3 regions of the Streptomyces sp. SP17BM10 genome follow, and region 1 is predicted to be linked to each of the others. Evidence: riboswitches for the same ligand, from Rfam matches in the RefSeq annotation. Region 1 holds a riboswitch; each other region holds the start of a gene.
What was found. A riboswitch is a leader RNA that binds a small molecule or an ion and turns the genes downstream of it on or off. The one in region 1 is predicted to bind cyclic di-AMP.
Positions count from the first base shown of each region.

Region 2: linked by a shared signal. The riboswitch ahead of PUR71_RS30845 (transglycosylase family protein) and the one ahead of PUR71_RS19900 (NlpC/P60 family protein) in region 1 are both predicted to bind cyclic di-AMP.
Region 3: linked by a shared signal. The riboswitch ahead of PUR71_RS14980 (M23 family metallopeptidase) and the one ahead of PUR71_RS19900 (NlpC/P60 family protein) in region 1 are both predicted to bind cyclic di-AMP.

Region 1 is NZ_JAQYXB010000588.1:234,501-239,307, forward strand. It holds gene PUR71_RS19890 (hypothetical protein) at 1-192, opposite strand, end outside; gene PUR71_RS19895 (C40 family peptidase) at 360-1,406, opposite strand; gene PUR71_RS19900 (NlpC/P60 family protein) at 1,634-2,758, opposite strand; cyclic di-AMP (ydaO/yuaA leader) riboswitch at 2,769-2,922, opposite strand; gene PUR71_RS19905 (C40 family peptidase) at 3,259-4,296, opposite strand; gene PUR71_RS19910 (NYN domain-containing protein) at 4,505-4,807, opposite strand, start outside.
Region 2 is NZ_JAQYXB010000661.1:13,158-17,964, reverse strand. It holds gene PUR71_RS30845 (transglycosylase family protein) at 228-1,508, opposite strand; cyclic di-AMP (ydaO/yuaA leader) riboswitch at 1,516-1,677, opposite strand; gene PUR71_RS30840 (sirohydrochlorin chelatase) at 2,039-3,016, opposite strand; gene PUR71_RS30835 (DUF397 domain-containing protein) at 3,588-3,860, shown strand; gene PUR71_RS30830 (hypothetical protein) at 3,902-4,111, opposite strand; gene PUR71_RS30825 (ATP-binding protein) at 4,299-4,807, opposite strand, start outside.
Region 3 is NZ_JAQYXB010000565.1:20,197-25,003, forward strand. It holds gene PUR71_RS14965 (sensor domain-containing protein) at 1-356, opposite strand, end outside; gene PUR71_RS14970 (GNAT family N-acetyltransferase) at 457-1,062, opposite strand; gene PUR71_RS14975 (hypothetical protein) at 1,105-2,016, shown strand; gene PUR71_RS14980 (M23 family metallopeptidase) at 2,069-2,902, opposite strand; cyclic di-AMP (ydaO/yuaA leader) riboswitch at 2,915-3,073, opposite strand; gene PUR71_RS14985 (YiaA/YiaB family inner membrane protein) at 3,327-3,617, shown strand; gene PUR71_RS14990 (alpha/beta fold hydrolase) at 3,795-4,622, shown strand; gene PUR71_RS14995 (TetR/AcrR family transcriptional regulator) at 4,666-4,807, shown strand, end outside.

The DNA.
Region 1 (4,807 bases):
GGCCTTCGTCAGCGTGAGACGGCGGGGGTGGACGGTGGGGTACTCGTCGTAGCCGGTGACCCGGACGTCCAGGTCGGCCGAGGCGGTCAGCCGCCCGGGGCCCGCGCCCGGGGAGAGGACGAGGTTGCGGTAGTCGGCGGTCAGCGGCAGGCCGGTGGTCGCCGGCAGCTCGCGCGCCCGTTCGGCCAGCACCGCCGCCACCTCGCTTCGCCCGTCCGTCCCGGCGGGGCCCCGGCCGGGCGCCGCGGGGGCGACGGGCGGCAGCGACAGCTGCGTCAGCCCTCCGGCGGCGAGCAGCAGGGCGCCGCGCCGGGACAGCGTGCCGGGCCGTATCGCGTCCGGTCCGGACGGGGTCGGGCTCAGAGCCGGACCACCCCGGAGACGGGCATCGCGTTGACGCTCTCGTACCGCACCCGGGCCCCCGGGTACGGGGCGTGCACGATCACCCCACCGCCGGCGTACATGCCGACGTGGTGCATGTCCCGGTAGAAGATCACCAGGTCTCCCGGTCGCGCTTCGGACAGGCTCACCCGCTGGCCGGCGTAGGCCTGGGCCTGCGAGGTGCGCGGCAGGCTCACTCCGGCCTGCCGCCAGCTGTAGTACATCAGACCGGAACAGTCGAACGCGTGGGGGCCGGTGGAACCGTAGACGTACGGCGACCCGATCATCCGCACCGCCGCCGCGAGCGCCGCCGCCCCGCGCTCGGAGGCGGGCGGGGTGGTGCCGAGGTCCAGCCGGTCGGTGCCGCGGGTGGCGCGCTGCTCGGCCTCCTGGGCGTCCTGCGCGACCATCCGGGAGCGCTCGGCGACGCCCAGGCTGTTGAGCAGCCGCTGGGCCTTGGCCAGCCGCTGCTGGATCTCCTGCTTGCTGTCGGCGAGCGTGCGGCGGGCCTGGTCCAGCTCGGAGAGCTTGGCGGCGGTCTCGGCGCGGCGCTGGTCGAGCCGGCGCTGACGGGCCACCAACTCGTGCAGCGTCTCGTTCTGCCGTTCGGTCGCCTGGTCGAGGGCCCGGGCGCGGGCGAGGTAGCCCTCCGGGTCGGTGGCGAGCATCAGCTGGACGGTCTGCGCCATGCCGCCGGAGCGGTACTCGGCACCCGCCACGGTGGCGAGGTCGCCGCGCAGCTGGTTGAGCTGGTCCTGGGCGACGGCGATCTCGCCCTGGAGGACGGTGGTCTCGCCCTGGAGCCGCTGCTGGGCCTCCTGCGCGGCGTTGTACTTCTCCGACGCCTGTTCGGCCTCGTTGTACAGCTGCTCGACCTGCGCCTTGACGTCCTTGCGGCTGGGCGCGTCCGGGGCGCCGGGGGCGGCCTGGGCAGTGCCGCCCGTGGTGACGCCGAGGGCGGTGGCGGCGGCCGCGGTCAGCACCAGCGCACGGGCGAGCAGTTGGGAACGGCGGTGCACGGGCATGGCGGCGGCTCCTCCAATCCTGCGGACCGGTCCCGCCGCCGCACCCAAGCGGGCGGTCCTGGAGCGGGAGTCCGGTGGCAGACGTTAGCGAGTCCGGGCAACCGAGTCCAAACCCCTCCCAACCCGAATATTCGGCCTCCAATCGGACATGCGCCCGACGAAAGGAAACGCCGCAGGCCCGGCCCTCCGGGGAGGAGGGCCGGGCCTGCGGGAAGCCGAGCGGGGGATCAGACCCGCACGATGACCGAGAGCGGCATGTTGGAGACCGCCTCGTAGCGGACGCTCGCGCCCGGCTTGGGCGCGTGCAGCACCTGGCCGTTGCCGGCGTAGATGCCGACGTGGTGGGCGTCGCTGAAGAAGATCAGCAGGTCGCCGGGCTGGGCCTGGGAGAGGTCCGTGCCGAGGCGGGTGCCGGCGTTGGCCTGCTCCTGCGAAGTGCGCGGCAGCGAGACGCCGGCCTGGTCGAACGCCCAGACCATCAGGCCCGAGCAGTCGAAGGAGTTCGGGCCGGTGGCGGCCCAGACGTACGGACTGCCGATCTTGGTGGCCGCGTAGGACAGCGCGGCCGCACCGCGCGAGCTGCCCGGCGCCGGCGGCTTGGCGACCGGCGAGGACGACGGGGCCGAGCCGAGGTCGGTGCGGCTGCTGTCGCGGGAGGCGCGGTCGGCGGCGGCCTGCTGGGCCTTCGCGGCGTCGGCCTTGGCCTTGGCGTCGGCGGCGGCCTTCTCCTCGGCCGCCTTGATGGCCTGGCGCTCCTGCTCGGACAGCGTGTTGAAGAGGTCCTGGGCGGCCTTCAGCTTCGCCTGGATCTGCTCCTTGGACGCCTTCAGCTGCTGGGTGGTCGCGTCCAGCTCTGCGAGCTTGCCCTGGGCCTCGTTGCGGTCCTGGTCCAGCTTGCGCTGCTGGTCCTGGAGCTCCTTCAGCTGCCCCTTCTGGGTGCTGCCGGCCTGGTTCAGGGCGTCGGCCTGGCTGAGGAAGTTGTCCGGCTTGGACGAGAACATCAGCTGGACGGTCGGGGATATGCCCCCGTTGCGGTACTGCTCGCCGGCGATCTGGGCGAGGCCGCCCTGGAGGTCGGTCACCTGCTCCTGCTGGCGGGCCACCTGGTCCTGCAGACCGGAGACCTGCTTCTGCAGCTCCTGCTGCTTGGCCTGGGCGGCGTTGTACTGCTCGGTCGCCACCTCGGCCTGCTCGTTGAGCTGGTCGACCTGCTCCTTGACCTGGTCCTTGGTCGGCGTCGGGTCGGCGTGGGCGCCGGACTGCGCGGAGAGGGCGACGGCTGCGGCGGCGACACCGGTCAGGAACGAGACTCGGGCACGACCGGCGGGCTTGGGACGACGATGGGACGCCACGAAGGCGGACTCCTTCTTCCTACGTCCGCCTACCGGGTGAGCTGACGGGTTCGGGCCGGAAGCATGCCCTACGACGCCTCACGGCCGTTCCACCGGCCGACCTGGCGCCGATTCACCCCGGAGGAACGTGGTTCCCCGGCTCCGCTCCACAGCGCCCAACCACTGGGCTCCCCTGTCGGACGGTCGCTTCGACGCGTCCCGCTGCTTCACGAACTCGGCGGGAACCACCGCCGCCACCCTGGCTGGGCGATCGACAGTGCGGTGGTTCGGGGCACGACCCTAGTAACTGAACCGTGATCGGTTCAAATCCTTGTCAGAAAAAAGGCGGAAGAATATCCAAGTTCTTTTGTGAAGATGACAGAAGGTGATCGCAGCAGTACGCAAGGCTGATCACTTGTCACGCGGACCCGGGGAAACGCGCACAAGCGAACGCGCCACCCCCGTTCGGGAGGTGGCGCGGATCACAGGGCCTTCGCACCGGCCCCCGGCGTGTCGGAGGGTCAGACCCGGCGGATCGTGTTGATCGGCATCGCGTCGGCCTTCATCACCTTGACCACGTCACCGGTGTGCGGCGCGTGCACCACCATGCCGTTGCCGATGTACATCCCGACGTGGTGCATGTCGGGACCGTAGATCACCAGGTCACCGGGCTGGGCCTGGTCCAGCGAGGGCACCCGGGTGCCATAGTGGCCCTGCTCCTGCGAGGTGCGCGGGAGCGAGACGCCGGCCTGGCCGTACGCCCAGACCATCAGGCCCGAGCAGTCGAAGGTGGTCGAGCCGGTGGCACCCCACACGTACGGCGAGCCCTGCTTGCCCATCGCCTTGGCCACGGCCACGGCCGCGTAGCCACTGGCCGGCGGCAGGTTGCTGAGGTCGACCCGGTCGGTGCCGCGCGAGGCACGGTCGTCCTGGGCCTGCTGGGCCTTCAGCGCGGCGCGCTCGGAGGCGCTGAGCGAGTTGAGGAGGTCCTGGGCGGCCTTGAGCTTGGCGTTGACGTCCGCCTTGGCCTGGTTCAGGTCCTTGGTGGTGGAGTCCAGGGAGGCCAGCACCGCGGCGGCCTCGGCCTTCTCCTGGTCCAGGCGGCGCTGCTGGTCCAGCAGGCCCTTGAGCGCGTCGGTCTCGGTGGCGCTGGCCTGCTGGACGCTGGAGGCCTTGTCCAGGTAGCCGGACGGGTCCGAGGAGAGCATCAGCTGGACGGACGGGTCGATGCCGCCGGTGCGGTACTGCTCGCCCGCCACGCCGGCGAGGCCGGTCTGAAGCTGGGTCATCTGCTCCTGGCCGCGGGCCACCTGGTCCTGGAGCTGGTCGGCCTGCTTGCGCAGCTGGTCGGCCCGCTCCTTGGCGCCGTTGTACTTCTCGGCCGCCTGCTCCTGCTCCTGCTGCAGTTCGTCGATCTGCGCCTTGACGTCCGTCTTGTTCGGCTGCGGCGCGGCGTGCGCGGCCACCTGGGCGGAGAGCGCGACCGCGGTCGCAGCGGCGGCGGTGAGCACGGAGACCCGCGCGCGGCTCGGCTGCTTGGGACGGCGGTGGGAGGCCAAGGGACCGGCTCCTTCTTCCATGGACTCATGGACTCACCGGTTCGGGTGAGAAATCCGGAAAATAGGTTTGACGCCAGACCCTAGTGAAGATCCAGGCGTTACGCCACTCCCCCGAAGGCGTGAACTCCGGGCCCCCACGCCGCTTCACCGAATCCGCACATCACCGCAAACCGGACGCTGACCAGCCGTCATCACCATCGGCATGGAATCAGGGCCGCGCCAGCCGGTTCAGCAGTAGAACCGAGGCGACCGGGCGCGCGCCGGCCTTCCGCACGCCCTCCGCGACCTCCCGGTCCGCGGAGACCACCACGACCGGACGGCCCTGCGGCTCGGCCCGCACCAGGCGCCTGATCAGCTCGTCCGCCGTCTCGCCGGTCCGGCTGAAGCGCACCCGGACCCCGCGCGGCGGCGCCATGATCACCGGGACGTCCAGGTCCTGCCCGTCGAACACGCATGTGACCTCCGCCTGCGTGCGCTGGGCCAGCATCGCCAGCCCGCCCAGCAGCCGCAG
Region 2 (4,807 bases), on a different contig from region 1:
GGGTTTGACCATGCGAATGCTCCGGTGCGCGGAGGGGCGGGTGCGTGCGGGTACGGCGAAGCCCCGGGGAGAGCGACCAGTCTCTCCCCGGGGGCGGGCGGGTGGCAGCTGACAGATGACAGATGTTGAAATCTGTTATCTGTCAGCTGTTATCTGTTATCTGTCAGCTGCGCGCTGCTACCCGCGATCCGTCAACCGCCCCCGGCGGGACGGTTCCGGAAGGACCCTCAGACGCGGCCGGCGAAGTCCGGCGCCCAGTTGGCGATGGTCTGCAGGCGGACGCCCGCGCTGGGGTTGGCGGCCTCGACGTACTGGCCGCCGCCGATGTAGATCGCGACGTGGTAGACGCCGGAGTCCTGGCCGTTGTTGGACCAGAACAGCAGGTCGCCCGGCTGCAGGCTGTCCAGCGAGACGTGGGTGCTCGCGGCGGCCTGGTCGTTGGCGACGCGCGGCACCGAGATGCCCGCGGCGCGCAGCGCGGCCTGGGTCAGGCCCGAGCAGTCCCAGCCGCCGTTGCCGGTGCCGCCGTAGACGTACGCCTGGCCGACCTGCGCCTTGGCGAAGTCGACCGCGGCGGCCATCGAGCCGGTGACGGCCGGGGCCGGGGTCTGGGTGGCGGGCTTCGAGGACGGCTTGGCGGCCGGGGTCTGGGCCGCGGCGGCCGGCTGGGCGTTCACGGTGTTCCCGGCGGAGGACTGGCCCGGCTTCTGCGAGCGGTCGAACCAGTTGAAGTCACCGGACTGGTCGGCCGGCGCCTGGGCGGAGTCGCCGAAGGACAGGTGCTGGCCCGGGTAGATGGTGTTCGGACCGTCGGTCAGGGTGCCGCGGTTCAGCTCGTACAGACGCTGCCAGCCGCCCTTGACGTTGTGCTTGTCGGCGATCGTCGACAGCCAGTCGCCGGCCACGACGGTGTAGTCCGAGGCACCGGCCTGGGCGCCCGTGCGGGCACCGCCCTGGGCCCAGTCCTGGCGCTTCTGCGCCCAGGTGCCCTTGGCGGAGTCGGCGGCGGCCGGGGCCTGCGCCTGGTCCTGCGCCGGGGCGGCGGGCTTGACGGCGGGCTTCGAGGACGGCTGGGCGGCCGGGGCGGCCTTCGTGGCGCTCGCGGCGGCGGACGTGTCGACCGCGGCCGGGGCGCCGCCAGCGGTCAGGCCGGCCTGGACGGAGCACACGGGCCAGGCGCCGGGGCCCTGCGAGGCGAGGACCTTCTCGGCGACGGCGATCTGCTGGTCCTTGGTGGCCTGGTTGGCCTGCGGGGCGTACGAGGTGCCGCCGAAGGCGGCCCAGGTGCTGGAGGTGAACTGCAGGCCGCCGTAGAAGCCGTTGCCGGTGTTGATGCTCCAGTCGCCGCTGCTCTCGCACTGGGCGACCTTGTCCCAGGTGGCGATGGAGGCGGCCGAGGCGGTGCCGGAGGTGAGGCAGGGGATGGTGAGGCCGACGCCCGCGACGCCGAGGGCGGCGATCACACGGCGGGTGCGGCTGGACAGGCGAGTGCCGTTGGTGGGCAGCATGAAGACGCGGTCCTCTCCCACGCCTGCGAGGTGAGCTGTCGGATTCGGGCCGGAGTTGCCCGGCCGCGCTGTGGCGCGGCTTCACCCCTAGCCCAGAACCGTTCCGTGGAGCGGTCCGGGGCGACTTACCTGTGGGTCCCCCGCTCCTGCCGTGGTGCGTTTTCGCGCTTCCAGCGCACCCGACGGCAGGACTCGGCGTTGCGGATGAGCTGGGTCCGTGTGGTCACGAACGGGGAGCACGTTAAGCAGACTTAAGTTCGAACTGCAAATACCTGTGATGCGCATCACGGGTTATGGAAAGTCACCAAAACTTTCCTTTTCCAAGATCGAAAATGATCGTTTTCTCGCAATAAACCTGCGGATGTGCACAACTGGCAGATGCTCAGGATTCGGATGACGGAAGGTCACCCGATCGCAAACAATCACAGAACGGACATCTCGCACATTAGGTTCTTAATTCCTTTACGCCGCAAGCCGAAAGGGCCCGGAACGGAGTCGTTCCGGGCCCTTTCGGTGCGTGCGGTCGGCGGCTACTCGCCGACCTCCTGCGCGGGCGCCCCGGGGGCCGTCCCGGTGGCCGCGTGGGCCGCGCGGGAGCCCTCGGCGGCGGCCTCCGCCGCCTCGGCCTCGGCCTGGGCCTGGGCGGCCGCCAGGGCCTCCGCGGACGGCGTCGGCAGCGCGGCCAGGTACAGCGAGGCGATGAGCTGGCCGACCGTCTGGTAGGCGCCGAGCGGCGCGGCGGACGGGCAGCCGGTCTCCTCGGCGGCCGTGGCGAGCAGCTCGGAGTCCGCCTCCGGGCCGATCACCAGCGGGGCCAGTGCGGGGCGCTGCGAGCCGGTCTCCTTGAGGTGCGCGACGGCGGCGGCGACCGAGCCGGGCACGTCGAGCGCGGCGGCGACGACCGGGACGGCCAGGCGGGCGGCCAGCAGCACGCCGGTGATGCCGGCGGCGGCCGCGGCGTCCTCGCCGCCCACGGTGGTCAGCACGACGCCGTCCGCGGCGGTCGCGATGGCGAACAGGCGGGCGCGGTCGGCGCGGGCCAGCCCGGCCTCGGACAGGCGCACGTGGACGGCCTCGGCCAGCAGCGGGTGCGGGCCCAGCACGTCGGTGACGTGGGCGCCGTACTCGGCGGCGAGCGCGTGGAGTTCGGGCAGGAAGTCGTGCGGGCCGGGCACCAGGGGCACCAGGATCGGCGCCGGGACGCCGGCCTCCGCGGCGGACGCCAGCAGCTCGCCGATGCTGCGCTCGGTGCCGTCCGCGCCCTCGGTGCCCTCGCCGGGGAGGTAGCCCACCGCGGTCTGGACGCCGTTCTGCTCGCTGCGGACGATCGAGAGCAGTTCCTCGACGACCGAGCGGGACTCGGGCCCGGCGGTCGCGGGCACGGCGAGCACCAGGGCCGGGGAGCCGGCCGGGATCTCGGGGCGCTCGGGGCGACGGTGGCGCCCCCGCGCACGGGAGCCTGGAGTGCGAACGGGCAGTGGCGCGCCCGGGATGGCTGCGGTGCTCATGGCGGAGATCGTAGGTCATCGGCCCGTCAGGACTGCAGTCGGCTGCCGTGCCGGTTTCGCGCGAGCGTGGTGTGCGCGGCGCGCGGAGGTCCCGCGTACGCGGGCCGATGAGCGGTCATTGGGTCATATTCCGGACATACCTGCCCCAACCCCCGCGCGTCCACCGGTATCTCCTGGAGACGCGGTCGGCAGGGCGTCACGTTGCATCCGTGGCGCGTGAGATGTCTCACAGTCGACGGGCTGTCTGACGGAGCGTCACGAGTGCGCGACTCCCGGCTTTCGAAGATCAACATTCAGCGGGGGGCCGCTCACGGCCGGTTATCGGAGGGTGGACGGTTCGGTCGACTATGTCCGTTTACGTACCGTCGCGAGAAGGGTCCGTGAAGAGTTCAGGTCGGCCGGTGAAAGGCCTCGTGCACCTGCACCGTCTCGTGCTGATGCACGTGCACAGCAGCTATCATCGCGTCAAGTGAGGCGTTGTGCCGGGCTGGTACGGGGCCGGCCCGTTCGTTCGGCGGGTGCCGGGAGCGCCGCGCTGGACCGCAACTCCGGGGCTCTTCGGGAGACTTCTATGCACGACTCGCACGAATCGCAGGACCTGGGCGGCTCGTACGCTCCCTACAACGGGATGGCCGCCACCGAGTTGGAGGGAGTGGTCTGGCAGAAGAGCCTGCACAGCAACTCCCAGGGCAACTGCGTCGAGTTCGCCGCGCTGCCGGGGGGCGACGTGGCGATGCGCAACTCGCGCTTCCCGGACGGTCCGGCGCTCATCTACACGCGGGCCGAGATCGCCGCGCTGCTGCTGGGGGCCAAGGACGGGGAGTTCGACCACCTGTCCGCCTGACCGGCTGTTCACCGGGCCGTTCGTCCGGTCGTCCGGCCGCTTCACCGGACGTCCGTCGGTCCGGCCACCGCTCCGAACTCGGAGCCATCGGGGGTCGTCGTGGGTGCTGACACCACGACGGCCTTTTTCTTCTTCGCGGGCTCGGCCCCGCGATCGTCCGCGCGGTTCGTCGCGCGCTCGGTTGCGTGCCCGATCGGCCGCTGGGTCAAGCGCGTGGTCAAGCGCGTGGTCACGCGCTCGGTGGTGTGCACCTTCCCGGGCTTCTGCGCCCTCCAGCGCACTCCTGCCCCGCGCACTGCGCTGCGGGGTGACCGGGAGTCTGCGGCGCAGGCCCGGCCGGGGTGAACTGCCGCTTCTTCCCGGGGCTGCGCTGCTCCCGGGGTTTCCATCGATCCGGGGACGCGCGCCCGCGCTGCGGGGGTGCGAGCCCGTCCGCCGCTAGGCGGAGCGCCGGTGCCGGCCACCGAATTCGGGGGTCGCGGCCTGGGCTTCGGCCTCGAACAGCGCCCAGACGACCTTGCCGCCGCCCAGCGGGTGCCAGCCCCAGGAGTGACTGAAGGAGTCCACCAGGTGCAGCCCGCGGCCGGATTCGGCCACGAAGTCCGCCTCCCGGGCCACCGGGCCGGTGCTGCTCGGGTCGCTGACCGCGCAGACGATCTGCGGCGCGCGGTGCACGAGGCTTATTCGGATCGGCAGTCTGCCGTCGCCGACGGGCTGTGTGGGAAAGTCGTACTCGCCCAGGGCGCCGCCCATCGGGCCGGGCCGTGCGCCGATCGCATGCCGCAGCGCGTTGGTCACGAGTTCCGACGCGACCAGCGCGACGTCGTCGAACAGCTCCATCAGCCCCCAGCGCTGCAGAGCGGTCCTGGCGAAGTCGCGTGCGGTTCTGACGGCTTCGAAGCGAGGAGCGAGCGTACAGGTGACCACATGGGGGTCAACCGCCAAAG
Region 3 (4,807 bases), on a different contig from region 1:
GACACGTCCAGACCGAGCATGCCGCGGGCCCGGGACCGCTCCAGCCGGCCGAAGCCGCGGGCGACGACCGTCAGCCCGGCCAGGACGGGCAGGCCGAGGACGGTCACGAAGGTGCCGGCGCCGAAGGAGAAGAGGACGACGGCGACGGTGAAGCCCGCGATCGCGACCGGCAGGCCGGTGAGGACGTAGCCGACCTCGCGGTAGTAGTGCGCGGAGAACGGCGCCCGCCAGAACGGCGGCGGCTCCTCGGTGCGGCGGGCCCGGGCGGGGCGGCTTCCGGCCTGCTCGGTGCCACGGGTGTCGCGGTCGTCCAGGAAGCCCCAGTCGCGGTCGTGCGTGGTGGAGGTACTGCTCATGTCCCCGGCCCCTGTTCGTCTCGTCCCCTGCTGACGGTCTCATTCTTGTGGGGCGGGGTGGTGCGGCGGCATCCGGAGACCTGGCGGATCGGGGGTGGGGTTAACCCCCCGTGCCCACCGTTTCGCCCGTACCGCTCCCCCGCCACTCGTCGGCGAGGAGCGAGTACAGGTACGAGTCGGACCAGATGCCGCCCTTGAGGACGTCGTGCCGGATCCGGCCCTCCCGCTGGAAGCCGAGCTTCCCGAGCACCCGGACGGAGGCCGTGTTGTCGACGTCCACGGACGCGGCCAGCCGGTGCAGGCCGAGGCGGTCGAAGGCGAGGACGCACAGCAGCCGGGCGATCTCGCTCCCGTAGCCGTACCCCCAGACGTCCCGGCGCAGCACGTACCCGAGCTCGGCGGACCGGTACGGGCCGACGGTGAGGGCGGCCTGGCCGATCGGCGGGGCGTCCGCCGGGTCGTCGTCCGCGCCGGGCCCGGTGTGGAGGGTGACGGCCAGCCGGTAGGTGTCGCGCTCCTCCTCCATCGCCCCCTCCAGGTAGAGGGCGAGCTGGTCCGCGCAGTCCTCGCGGTCGCGCGGCTCGAACGGGAGGTACCGCGTGACCTCCGGGTCGCCGAACAGCGCGTGCAGCGCGTCCAGTTCCTCCGGGGTGTGGCGGTACTCGCGGATGGCCAGCCGGGGGCCGGTGAGACGTACGGGGACCATGGCTGCCGACCCTACCCCCGACCAGCGGTTACCGTTCGAGCTATGAACGACGAAGACCTGCGGCTCGCCCCGCGCACCAGGGCCGCCGACCTGCTCGCCTGGGCGGCGGCGGAGGGCCGCACCCCGGTGGCCGAGGCGCCGGTGCGCGCGGTGCTGGCGCTGCTGGAGCTGGGCGAGGGCAGGATGCGCGACGGCTGGCCCGAACTGACCTCGGACGCCGTGGAGCACCTGCTGTACGAGCGGCTCCACCTGTACGTCCAGCCCGCCCCCGACGACGACCCGTTCGCGTACGGCGAGGCCGTACGGCTCCTGGTCGACCACCAGCGGGCGGCGAAGCGGCTCAACGCCAAGCGGCAGGAGCGGCTGCACGCCGAGGCCGAGTGGCAGGGCGAGGTCGCGGCGGGACTGCTGCGCCGGGCCGACCTGGTGACGTGGCCCCGGCTGTACGCGGTCCTGCTGCGCGCGCACGGAGTGGACGTCGCGGACGGGGAGGCGGTGCGGGACTGGCTCGCCGGGTTCCTCGAACTGGCCGAGGAGGAGCGGCTGGACGCGTTCGGCGCACTGGCGGAGGCCGGGTGGCTGGACGAGCCGGACGAGCAGGGCTGGGGCCCCGGCCGGGTGCTCTCGGTCGGCATGGCCACGGACGGCGCGCGGCGGCTGCTGGAGCAGGGCCTGATGCGGCGCAGCTACCGCAACCTCGCCGAGCTGAACGCGCTGGGGCGGCCGATGCCGGACGAACTGGCCGGGGACTTCGGGCAGTTCGAGGACGCGGCGGTGGAGGCGGCGCTCGCGCTGTTCGGCGAGTGGACGGTGCCGGGACTGCCACGGCTGCTGGTCGAGGAGTTCCCGGAGCTCGCGCCGGAGCCGGGGTCGGCGGAGATCGAGGCGTACCTGGCCCGGTTGCCGGAAGCTCCGGAAGGATCGGAGGCGTCGGAGGTGCCGGAAGGGGACTGAACCGGGAAGGCCCCGGCCGGTGACGGTCGGGGCCTTGCTCTTCGGCGGGGGTTCAGGGGTTGAGGCCGCGCTGCTGGAGCCAGGTCTCCGGGTCGACCGGGGCGCCGCCGCCCGGGCGGACCTCCAGGTGCAGGTGCGGGCCGGTGACGTTGCCGGTGGCGCCGACCTTGCCTATCTGCTGGCCGGAGGTCACCTGGCCGCTGCCCTTGATGATCGAGGAGAGGTGGCAGTACCAGATCTCGGTGCCGTCGGGCAGCGTCTCGACGATCCGGTAGCCGTACGCACCGGACCAGCCGGCCGAGGTGATCGTGCCCTGGCCGACCGCGAACACGGCGGTGCCGGTGTCGGCGGCGAAGTCCAGGCCGGTGTGCAGGTGCGCCCAGTAGCGGGCGCTCTGGCCGTAGTGGGCGCTCAGGTTGTAGTCGCGCACCGGCAGCGTGAGGGCGGCGGCCTTGGCCTTCTCGGCGTCGTCGGCGGCCTTCTTCGCCTCGGCCTCCTTGGCGGCGGCCTTGGCCTGTGCCTCCTGCGCGGCCTGCACGCGGGCGCTCTCCTCGGCGGCGGTGCGCTGGCCGTCGGCCTGCTGCTGGATGCGGGCGGCGAGCGCGAGGCCGGGGTCGGCGGAGAGCGCGACCGGGGCCTCGTCCGGGGCCTCGACGGCGGGCGCGGCGGCCGGGGTCGCGGAGGCGAAGCCGGTGGCGCCCAGGGTGGCGGCGACGGCGGTGACGCCGAGCAGCGGGGAGGCTCCGCGGGTCTGACGCGGCATCCGGTGGCGGTTGGCCTCGGCCTCCGGGGCCGGGAACTCGTCCTCGACCGGACGGGGGTGGTCGAGGAGCTGGGTACCGGCGGCAGGGCCGGCGGGCTGTGCCGGGGTGTGCGTCGACGCCACGGAGGCGTGCTCCTTTCCTTCCTTCGCGCCTACCGGGTTAGCTGACGGGTTCGGAGCAGGAAGGTCTCCTACGGCCGGGCCGGGGCCCCGCCGATTCACCCCAAGGAACGTGGTTCCCCGGCTCCCTGACCTGCCCGGAGGCCGGCCGGCGGGATTAGGCGACGGCGCACGGTGCCGTCTGGGTACGGCGTTTCGACCGCGCTGCGTTATCAAACGTTAATCCTAGGACGCCCTGATTCCAAGCCGTCCGCCCGGGACGGCCGACAACCGGGCGGGCGGCTTGTGCCCTATGACTGATTTGCGCCTCTTGCCCACCCCTGACACCACTTAACGTGATCGGGCGTCACCGCACGGCGGCCCGAACGGGCCCATCTGAGTACCCCTACTCATGTGCGGCGGGCCCGGCCGCCGCGATCCTGGCGCCATGAACGCACCGATGCAGTCCCGCACCACGGCCGCGTACCACCTTCAGGCCGTGCTCTCCTTCGCCCTGTCGGGCACCGCCCTCGCCATCGGGATCGCCTACCTGCCGGTCGGGGCCTGGACCCGGGCCTTCCTCGGGATCGGCCTGCTCTACACCGTCACCTCGTCCTTCACGCTCGCCAAGGTCATCCGGGACAGGCAGGAGACGAACGAGATCGTCACCCGGGTGGACCAGGCCCGACTGGAGAAGCTGCTCAGCGAGCACGACCCGTTCAAGGTCGAGGGGACCTGAGGACGCGGGGCGCCCGAGCGGCGGGGGCACCCCAGGGGCGGGGCTGCCGCTCGGCGCTGCGGCCTCTTCCCATCGGAGTAGGCCGGCAGCTTGACGGCTAAGGCTATTAGCCTTAGCTTTATGGCTATCGGCAGCACCGCCGGTAGCCACCGCAGCAGCGGACCGAGGAGGCCCACCATGAACGGCACCACCACCCCGGACACCCAGTACCTCGACGTTCCCGGCGGCCGGATCGCCTTCGACGACACCCGGAAGGGCGACGGCACCCCCGTCGTCCTCCTCCCCGGGATGCTCGACAGCCGCCGCTCGTACCGGCACCTCGTCCCGCTGCTCACCGCCGCCGGCCGCCGCGTCATCACCATGGACCTGCGCGGCTTCGGCGAGTCCTCGATCGTCTGGGACGACTACGCGCCGGGCGCCATCGCCGCCGACGTCCTCGCCCTGCTCGACCACCTCGGCATCGAGCGGGCCGTCCTGGCCGGCAGCTCCTACACCGGGGCGACCGTCGTCAAGGTCGCCGGGGACGCGCCCGAACGGGTCGCCGGGATCGTCCTGATCGACGCCTTCATCGAGAACCTCCCGCAGAACGCCCTCATGCGCGGCGTCGTCCACGCCATGGGAACGGTCGTGATCAACTGGCCGGCGTTCTGGGGGTTCTACCACCGCAAGCTCGCCTACCCGGGCGCCAAGCCGGCCGACTTCGACGCGTACGTGGCCGGGCTCGTCGACGCGCTGCGCACCCCCGGCCGCAGGACCGCCACCCGCGGCCACGTCCGCGGCGACTCCTCGCCCGTCGGCTGGAGCGCCGCCGTGCGGTGCCCGGCGCTCGTCCTCATGGGCACCAAGGACCCCGACTTCCCGAAGCCGGAGGTCGTCGCCGACCGGCAGACCGCGGCGCTCGGCGCCCGGAAGGTGATGATCGACGGGTCGGGGCACTACCCGATGGCCGACAACCCGCAGGCCGTCGCCGACGCCCTGCTGCCCTTCCTCGCCGAGATCGCCTGAGCACCCTCCCCGGATCGAAACAGAGAGACCGAGAGACCGAGCCATGCCCCGAGTCGGACTGACGCCCGAGCAGGTCGTCGACCACGCCCTCGCCCTCATCGACGACCAGGGAGCGGACGGCCTCACCCTCGCCGCCGTCGCCGCCCGGGCCGGCGTCGCCACCCCCTCCCTGTACAAGCACGTCA